3 regions of the Lysinibacillus sp. GW823-FHT06C08 genome follow, and region 2 is predicted to be linked to each of the others. Evidence: riboswitches for the same ligand, from Rfam matches in the RefSeq annotation. Region 2 holds a riboswitch; each other region holds the start of a gene.

Region 1 (3,216 bases), on a different contig from region 2:
TAGAAAAACCCCTCACATCTAATTAAGGGGTCTCTCGAATATTAATTCAAAATAAGCTGCGGAACCATATCCTTTAGTTGAAGGAGCAAAAATTTGAACAAATCTCCATCCTTCAGATGCGTATTGGTGAATTATATTTTGATAATCTTCTTTTGGTTTACTACCCCAAGCATTTAGTTCCACTTTAACGAAATGGTATTCGTACATTATGATCACCTCTAGAAATAGTTGACTTAATTAATATACGAAGAAAGTAGAAGATAGTTTCATAATTAGATTTTTAATTGGAATAAACGACCAAAGCCAATATTGAGTTTTGAATATTGAGTTGGAGATAAACCCACCACTGTTTATTCAACAATCAGGCGCTTTTCGTAATAAGGAAAGCGTCTTTATTCATGGCAATGGCCAGATTGTGGAGCATCTTGTTAAGTGATTTGGATTTTTTTGTTAAAGTATAGTTGAGTTTGTGAAGAATTGTTTTTAAACTAAAGGAACAGATAGTTCAACAAGAGTTTACGTATCAAAAAGCTAGAAAGAGACTGAAAGGGAGTATTACTAATGAATAATAACTTTATTGAAAACATTCAATCGCTTTATTCCGACCTTTCCATTGAAGACATTTATCCTAATGAAATTGGACAGAATAATGATGTGTTAATTGTAAACAAATCTTTGGTTTTTAGGTTTCCAAAATATAAAATTGGAATCAATCAATTAAAAAGAGAGACGGAAATTTTAAAATACATTAAAGGTACCATTTCAACTCCTATTCCGAATCCAATTTATCAATCTTTTGAAGAGTTAGAACCAGGTAAGGTCTTCACCGGATATCATCTAATAGATGGTGTTCCTTTGTGGAAGGAAAGTTTAATAGGTGTGAAGCGTGTTGATTTAGTTAAAGGGTTGGCAAAACAACTTGTTTCTTTTCTTGTAGAACTTCATTCTATATCAGGAGAAAAAGCAAGTCGAGATTTGAAACTAAAGGTTCGTAATCCTCATGAAGAGATGTATAACTTGTATAATAAGATTCGAAATAAATTATTTCCTTTTATGAGAAAAGACGCTCAACAGGAAATCTCACAATCTTTTGAAACGTTTTTAAACGGGAAGGCATTCTCCAATTTAGATATAACGCTTATACACGGAGATTTCGGTGCATCTAACATTTTGTGGGATCCAGAAACAAGTATGATTTCTGGGATAATAGACTTTGGTGGTTCGGGTTTAGGAGATCCAGCGTATGACTTTGCTGGAATACTTTCTAGCTATGGTGAGGATTTTTTTGATATGTGTATTAACCTATATCCTAATGGTCAGGAAATTTCTGAACGAGTTAAATTTTATAAAAGTACATTTGCTTTACAAGAAGCATTGCACGGGATTGAAAATGGAGATAGACAGGCTTTTGAAGCTGGAATTAAAGATTATAAATAGTTTTCTTGTACAATTAATGTGGAATCAGTTCAATTAATATAAGGCATTATCACTAAGAGCCCAATTGTTGATAATTAAAAACAGAGTAAATAGATAAAGTTTTATGTAAAAACAATTTCTACTATTCTGAAATATATGGTATAGTATGGGCATAACTGAATATAGTGTAAGAAATGGTGCCAGATGAAAGTCTGGCTTAAAAGGGAAGTCGGTGCAAATCCGACGCTGTCCCGCAACTGTAATTCGGAGCAAATCACAAATGCCACTGGGAAACCGGGAAGGCTGTGAGGCGTGTTGATGAGAAGCCAGGAGACCTGCCAATTTCTAGTACACACCAAATACCTACGTGGAAATAGGTGGTGAATAGTGACCAAAAAGGCACTGTGCGATAACAAGTGATTTTACGAAAATTCTACTTTTTCGTATTGTTTTTGTCTTAATAAATTTACCATGCAGCCATTTTCCGAGAAGGGGAATGGCTTTTTTTCATGCTACTATTCTGTATTCCAGAGCAAAGTCCACTGGTTTTCATATAGAGCCACTGAATCTAGCATGGGATGACACAAATTTGTAAGAGCAAGTAACCATAAACTTATTGATGAAAGGGAGATTAAATATGACTTATACTAGTACACTCATTGGCTATCCATATATCGGAGATGATCGCGAATGGAAGAAGGCGTTAGAAGCATTTTGGCGTCAAGAACGAACGGAAGAGGATTTTCAGGAAACCCTAAAAAGTATTCGGTTATCGCGGATTGAAAAGCAGCTACAATCTGGCATCGATATGGTGACAGTGGGGGATTTCACATTGTACGATAGAATGTTAGATACAGCCTTAATGTTTGGCTTAGTACCCAAGCGCTTTAACTGGCAAGGTGGAAGGGTAGATTTACATACCTACTACAGTGTAGCGAGAGGCAATCATTCAGCAGTAGCTAGTGAAATGACCAAATGGTTTAATACCAACTATCACTACATTGTCCCTGAATATGAAGGGCAACCGCTGCAACTAACTGAAAATAAGGTATTGGCCGACTTTTTAGAGGCAAAAGAAGCGTTCGGTATTATTGCGAAGCCGACACTTATTGGCCCCTATACATTTTATAAGTTAACTAAGGGCTACAATAAATTAACGCAGGTCGAATATTTATTAGCTCTATTACCTCTCTATGCTCAGATTATTCAAGAATTAGTAGATGCAGGTGCCCAGTGGATTCAATTAGAAGAGCCTTCTTTAGTGACGACACTCGACTCAGCAGAACGGAAGCTAGTACAGGAAATCTATGCTCAGTTAGCGACAACCGTTCCAGCAGCAAAACTAATGCTACAAACATATTTTGAAGCATTATGCTCCTATGAAACATTGATTACATTGCCTGTCCAAGGGTTTGGTTTAGATTTCGTACATGGCTATAAAGGGAATATGGAGTCCCTTCGAAAATTTGGTTTCCCTCAGGATAAAGTTTTAGCTATTGGTATTGTTAATGGTCGTGATATATGGCGTTCCAACCTAGCGGAGGCTAACGCCACGATTCAAGCTATTGAAAAGCTTAGCGATGCTAAGGAATTGTGGATTCAACCCTCAAGTAGCCTTCAACATGTGCCAATATCTACTTCACTTGAAAAGAAGCTGGACCCTGTTCTCAAACAAGCACTGGCGTTTGCTGATGAAAAAATCGAAGAGCTTATTGAGCTCACTAAATATAGAAAAAATCAAGACGGAACGCTACGTCATAATTTCTCAGCAAGTATGAAGGCCATTGAAGCACTAAAAAA
Region 2 (3,216 bases):
ACCGGATTTAATTGTTTTTACGAATGGTCATCAACTTTCCAAGAAGATTCAAAATGATTTTGAACAAAAGAAAATTAAGGCGTATACAAATGCTATTAAAGATTTACATGGGGATGATGGTAACTTATCTAGTGTTGAATTAGAAACAGGTGACAATATTTTAAGAGCGGGTGGTTTTGTTGTGCCAAGTTTTTATCGTCCCAATAAATTTGCTAAACAGCTAAATTGTCAAGTTGATGAAAACGGAACAATTATGACTGATGGTGCTGGACGAACAACTGCGGCTGGAATATATATTGCTGGTGAAACGGAAAAGGGTGGTCCCTCTTCTTTAATGATTGCAGCTGCGGAAGGCTTTAAGGCTGCTTCAAGCATAAACATGGATATAACAATAGAAAGATTTTAAATTTATGGTTAGCTGATGAGTCATATAAAATTCATCAGCTATTTTGAATATGACTAGTCAAGCTGGCGGAGAATGAACTTGGATATGTTATACTATAAATAAATATAGAATAACTAGAAAAGGTACATATTCATTGTAAATTAGCTGAAAAGTGTAGAACCGTTGGTTGCCTCTCACCTGTATGTTGAGCACATTTTAGTAGTCTTCGTAATGTTATGACGACTACTAAAATGTGTCATCATCGTAAGAGAGGAGTCCTACTTTAGACTAGTACAATAAAAAATCTACGAAGATAGGATGTATAGAGTAGGATGCGAGATTTACATCATACTCATAGTTTTAGACATAATTGCATCTTTACTGTAAAGGAAGATGCCTTTTTTATGTATAAAATTACTAGGGTGGCTACGTTTTTAGGTAAATAAGCGACTATTATTTTTGTTCCTATTTTTTAATAAAATAATGCTATCGCTACATGGTTATATTTTTATATGATTATGTTTTAGTTCGTTCTACAAGGTTATGTCAGAAAATATGAATAGTCTCAAATTGATGAACTTTTATTTCTCGATTTACTTTTTATATAAAGGATGGTACACTTAAAACTATCGAAAAACAATATATTGTGTTCGTTTTGTGTAGGTACTACTATATGTAGTTTAATAGGGAAGTTCGGTACTATTCCGACGCTGTCCCCGCAACTGTGAAGCTGACGATGATTGTAACCACTGTGTGCATTCGCATGGGAAGGAAATCAGAGATTGAAGCAAAGCCAGGAGACCTGCCTATATAAAACAAATTTATCATTTCTTCGGGGATTAAGAGATGGGAACGTCAGTATTTTTAGTATGTTAACGTTTCCATTTAAGCTATCTCTCTAGAAGAGGTAGTTTTTTTATTTTATGAAAAGAGGGATTACTATGAAACTTTATACGAAAACAATCTGTCCAAAATGCCTTTGGGTAAAATCCGAATTACAACGAGCAGGACTTGAAGCTGAAATTGTTAATATTGATCACGATGAACAAGCTAAACAAACAATTATAGATGCAGGTTTTTTAAGTGTGCCTGTTTTAGAGGTAGATGAAACATTTATAGGTGAGGTTCAGGAAATTGTTTCTCGTATTGAGATGATTACACTATGATCGTTTACGCTAGTCGTACAGGAAATGTCCGTAATGTAGTATCTAAATTAAGGGCAGAATCTATTGAACTCTCTGAGGAATTAAGCTTGAATAAGCCTTATCTTTTAATTACATATACAGATGGCTTAGGTGACATTCCAGCAAAAGTGCAACGTTTTTTAGAGAAAAATAGAGATTTTTGTAAAGGAGTAGTTGCTAGTGGCAATAGTAACTTCGGACATCATGTCTTTGGCGCTGCTGGGGAAAAAATTGCTACTACCTATCATGTACCCTTAGTGAGGAAGTTAGATTTGCGTGGCAATCAAACAGATTATGAAGCAATACAAATGTTTTATGAAACGAGGGTAATGGGATGAAAACTTATTTAAAGCTTAATAATGACGTACTGAATCGTTATAGTACAACAGGGCTACTAGAGTTAGAAAAGGACCGTGAGGCTACTCGCCGCTACTTTTTAGAATATGTCAACGTACGTTTACGTTATTTTATAGATATAGAGGAAAAAATCCGCTATTTAGTGGATGAGGGTTACTACGAGAAAGATTTTATCGACATGTACGAGATGGATTTTATAAAGATGCTGTACAAAAAAGCATATGATTATAATTTCCGCTTCCCATCATTTATGAGTGCAAGCAAATTTTATGACAGCTATGCTATGAAAAGTCGTGATGGTGAAGAAATCTTAGAAAAATATGAGGACCGTATTGTCATTATTGCCCTGTACTTAGCACAAGGAAACACTGTACTAGCAAAGCGTTCTGTTGAAGCAATGATGGAAGCCTATCAGCCTGCAACACCTACTGCATTAAATAGTGGGAAAAAAGCCCGTGGTGAATTAGTCAGTTGCTTTAAATTATCAATGGATGATTCTATGAATAGCATTGCTGAAAATATTGGTTATTGTTTAGAGCTATCACGCCTAGGCGGAGGGGTCGGGGTCAACTTAACGGATTTACGACCTTTAGGTGATCCAATTAAAGAAATATTAAACCGTGCAAGTGGAGTTATCCCAGTTGCAAAACTATTAGAAAATTCATTTAGTTATTCTAATCAGCTCGGTCAACGAAATGGCTCAGGAGTTGTTTACCTAAATATCTTCCATGCAGATATAGAGAATTTCATTTCATCAAAAAAACCAAATGCTGATGATAAAATTCGCCTCGCAACACTATCAACAGGAATTATTATTCCAAGTATTTTCTTCGATCTGATGAAACGTGATAAAGATATAGTGTTATTTAGTCCATATGATATTTTTAAAGTATATGGTAAACGAATGTCGGAAATTTCAATTTCAGAAATGTACTATGAACTACTTGATAATCCTAAAATCCGTAAAATTAAACGTTTGAATGCGCGTAGACTCTATACTGAGGTGAAAAAAGCTCAATTTGAATCAGGTTATCCTTTTGAAATTTTTGATGATAATGTCAATGAAGTACATCCACTAAAAAATATCGGTCGTGTAAAAATGTCAAACCTATGTACTGAAATCTTGCAAGTTCAAGAAACTAGTGTCATTACAGATCAAGATCAACCAAACGAATATGGGTTAGATGTGTCGTGTAATTTAGGGTCAATTGATATTCATGCAGCGAGTAAAGTAAATGATTTTGAAACATTAATCGATACAGCTATGCACTTATTAACAAATGTGTCACA
Region 3 (3,216 bases), on a different contig from region 2:
CACATTGGGCCGAATTATATTAGGAATGGAAAGGCCAACAGCCGGTGAGATTCTATTTCAAGGGGTTAATCTTTATGATGCCACTAGCCAACAGAAAAAAATGATACGGAGAGATTTACAAGCAGTCTTTCAAAATAGCTATCATTCATTAAATCCAAAGCAGACCATTTTTCAAATTTTAGAGGAACCGTACCTAAATTTCGAGCATTATAGCTCAGCTGAGAGACATTATAAGGTAAAGGAATTACTTGATCATGTAGAGTTAGACAAATCTATTACCGAAAAGTATCCCTCCCAGCTTAGCGGAGGACAACAACAGCGTGTTAACATTGCAAGAGCGCTTGCCTTACACCCAAAATTAATTGTTTTAGATGAAGCCATTAGTAGTTTAGATATGATTTTGCAAAAACATATCATTCAATTACTACAGACACTACAAAAGGATTTGCAACTTGCATACATTTTCATTTCTCATGACCTACAGGCTACACGCTTTATTTCAGATCGCATCCTTGTCATGCAAAATGGTCAGCTAGTAGAGGAAAGTATGAAAGGTGAACCATTTAAGCATTCCGCATCACTTGAGCTATACAACGCGATTTTACCCACTCACCCTCGCGAAAGAATTCACAAGAATACTTTAGAATGAACTGGAATGTCTTTGCGAAGAAAGTCCTTATTAAAATTCTTACATTGTTATTTGGAAAGCTTCGTAAAGGAGCTTTCGAACCCCCATATTTTACCTTCTAGGTTGTTTAAGAGAGCGACCGTCCTCTGTTCCATATTATTCGGAAGTTCTTCCTTACTGAAATAAGTGAGGCTTAAGCTCTCACCATCTTTCATTTCCAATACACCCCTTACATGTTTAGCTCTATACAGGTGAATGACTGTATGGATTTCATCGCCATTCGGATAACAGTAGTAATAATCAGGTCCTGAAAAAACACCGATAAAATCAAACTCTGTAGCCACGAGTCCAGTTTCCTCATAAAGTTCACGAGCAGCAACCTGCTCTAATGTTTCGTTTATTTCCATTGAGCCGCCAGGTAATCCCCAATCCAACGTATCTGAACGATGTTGAAAGAGTATCTTCTTATCATCATTAACAACAAGAACTGTCGAACCGACGCTTATAATCGGTCTATTACCGATAAGCTTTCTTAATTCTGTTATATAGCCCATCCCGTCACTCCACGTTTCATCGTTATGCAAAATAATTCGCTTTTTTAAAGTAGACTTCATAAATATAGCTTCATTGGGATTGATTAACAATCTTTTTTTGAGCGAAATAATGCTTAAATATGCAGAATAGTTCGTCAAAAATGAAAAATAGCTTTTTATAATCAGTCTTTTCTGAATTTTACCTATATTGATTGTTTGGAAACCTCTATGTTAAGGTAAAAAGACAAATTGAATATGCTAAATTTTGGTGGTTCAAATGGGTTTGATTCCATTTGATTAAAAGGGAAGTTGGTGTGAGTCCAACACTGTCCCGCAACTGTATGTAGGAGTTCCATAACGTGGCCACTGTTTTGTTCATCAAAACGGGAAGGTGTTATAGGAATGTTGATGATAAGTCAGGAGACCTGCCGCTAAATAAGCATCAATTGACCTACGAGGATAGGGAGGTGTTAGCTACTGTATGATGATTGTGAATGGATGTAAGTTCACTGTTTTTTGTTCTGTCATACTTTTGTAGATTAACAACTTCTAAAGGGGTAGAAGTTGTTTTTTTGTTGTTCTTTCGAGTTTGAATGGTAACGCTTACAAGAATGATTAAACAAAGGGGTTGTAATTCATGGAGTTAACGTATTCACCAGGTCTTGATGGAGTTATTGCTGCGGAAACAAAACTGTCTTTCTTAGACGTAGTAGGAAGCCAAATTGTTATACGGGGCTATGATTTGATTGAACTATCTCAGCGATATTCCTATTTAGATATTGTCCATTTATTATTGCACGGAAACCTACCAACTACTGAGCAACAAGCTGACTTACAAGATAAATTGAAAGAAAACTATCACGTTCCACAAGAGCTTTTTCAAATTTTCAACTTATTACCAAATGGGACACATGCTATGGACGGCCTTAGAACTGGAATTTCAGCGTTAGCAGGGTATGATCAGCACATCAATGATCGTTCGACTGAAAAGAATGTAACACGAGCATATCGACTTTTAGGCGGAATGCCCAATATCGTTGCGAATAGCTACCGTGTATTAAATGGTCAAGAGGTAGTAGAACCGGATAGTGAGCTTTCATATAGTGCTAATTTTTATTACATGATTACTGGAAGAAAACCAACACCATTAGAAGAGGAAATTTTTGACCAATCACTTGTTTTATATAGTGAACATGAAATGCCGAATTCGACCTTTGCTGCTCGTGTTATTGCCTCCACACAATCCGATCTGTATGGTGCTCTAACTGGTGCTGTCGCATCATTGAAAGGAAATTTGCATGGTGGGGCGAACGAGGCAGTCATGTATATGCTGCTTGAAGCTAAGACAGTGGAAGGCTTTGAAGCGATGCTGAAAAACAAGCTCAAAAATAAAGAGAAAATAATGGGCTTTGGCCATCGTGTCTATATGAAAAAAATGGACCCAAGAGCGCAGATCATGAAAGAAGCTTTATATAAATTATGCTTGGAGCAAGGGGATGACCGCTTATATCACATGTGTGAAGCTGGTGAAAAAGTGATGGTGGAGGAAAAAGGCTTGTATCCAAATTTAGATTATTATGCTGCGCCAGTGTACTACATGCTGGGCTTACCAATTGAATTATATACGCCTATTTTCTTTGGCTCTCGAACGATTGGTTTATGTGCACATGTGATCGAACAACATGACAATAATCGATTATTTAGACCTCGTGTTCATTATATAGGCGAGCGTCATAACCTTGAAGAATTGTCGGTATAATCAAGTTTTAACAACTCGCCATAGAGCTGATGGACATTCTGACCAATGCCCATCAGCATACTAGTATATCAAATTCATACCTTGAAAGGAAGATATAGATGATTAAAACGAATGAAAAAACGATGACAGACCAGCTTCTTGTTGATATTGCGGATTACGTATTAAACACAAAGATTACGAGCGAAGAAGCTTACGAAACGGCTCGATATGTTTTATTGGATACGTTAGGTTGTGGCATTTTAGCTTTACAATATCCTGAATGTACAAAACTTCTGGGTCCTGTAGTACCAGGTACA

What was found. A riboswitch is a leader RNA that binds a small molecule or an ion and turns the genes downstream of it on or off. The one in region 2 is predicted to bind cobalamin.
Region 1: linked by a shared signal. The riboswitch ahead of metE (5-methyltetrahydropteroyltriglutamate--homocysteine S-methyltransferase) and the one ahead of AC1Q6O_RS04965 (glutaredoxin family protein) in region 2 are both predicted to bind cobalamin.
Region 3: linked by a shared signal. The riboswitch ahead of mmgD (citrate synthase) and the one ahead of AC1Q6O_RS04965 (glutaredoxin family protein) in region 2 are both predicted to bind cobalamin.

The regions. Positions count from the first base shown of each region.
Region 1 is NZ_JBXAHN010000008.1:209,672-212,887, forward strand. Features, by position in the region: gene AC1Q6O_RS18180 (DUF4177 domain-containing protein) at 19-207, opposite strand; gene AC1Q6O_RS18185 (phosphotransferase family protein) at 562-1,437, shown strand; cobalamin riboswitch at 1,595-1,773, shown strand; gene metE (5-methyltetrahydropteroyltriglutamate--homocysteine S-methyltransferase) at 2,054-3,216, shown strand, end outside.
Region 2 is NZ_JBXAHN010000001.1:1,062,490-1,065,705, forward strand. Features, by position in the region: gene AC1Q6O_RS04960 (NAD(P)/FAD-dependent oxidoreductase) at 1-406, shown strand, start outside; cobalamin riboswitch at 1,030-1,209, shown strand; gene AC1Q6O_RS04965 (glutaredoxin family protein) at 1,327-1,551, shown strand; gene nrdI (class Ib ribonucleoside-diphosphate reductase assembly flavoprotein NrdI) at 1,548-1,907, shown strand; gene nrdE (class 1b ribonucleoside-diphosphate reductase subunit alpha) at 1,904-3,216, shown strand, end outside.
Region 3 is NZ_JBXAHN010000008.1:218,894-222,109, forward strand. Features, by position in the region: gene AC1Q6O_RS18215 (ABC transporter ATP-binding protein) at 1-649, shown strand, start outside; gene AC1Q6O_RS18220 (NUDIX hydrolase) at 697-1,182, opposite strand; cobalamin riboswitch at 1,414-1,608, shown strand; gene mmgD (citrate synthase) at 1,799-2,920, shown strand; gene AC1Q6O_RS18230 (bifunctional 2-methylcitrate dehydratase/aconitate hydratase) at 3,019-3,216, shown strand, end outside.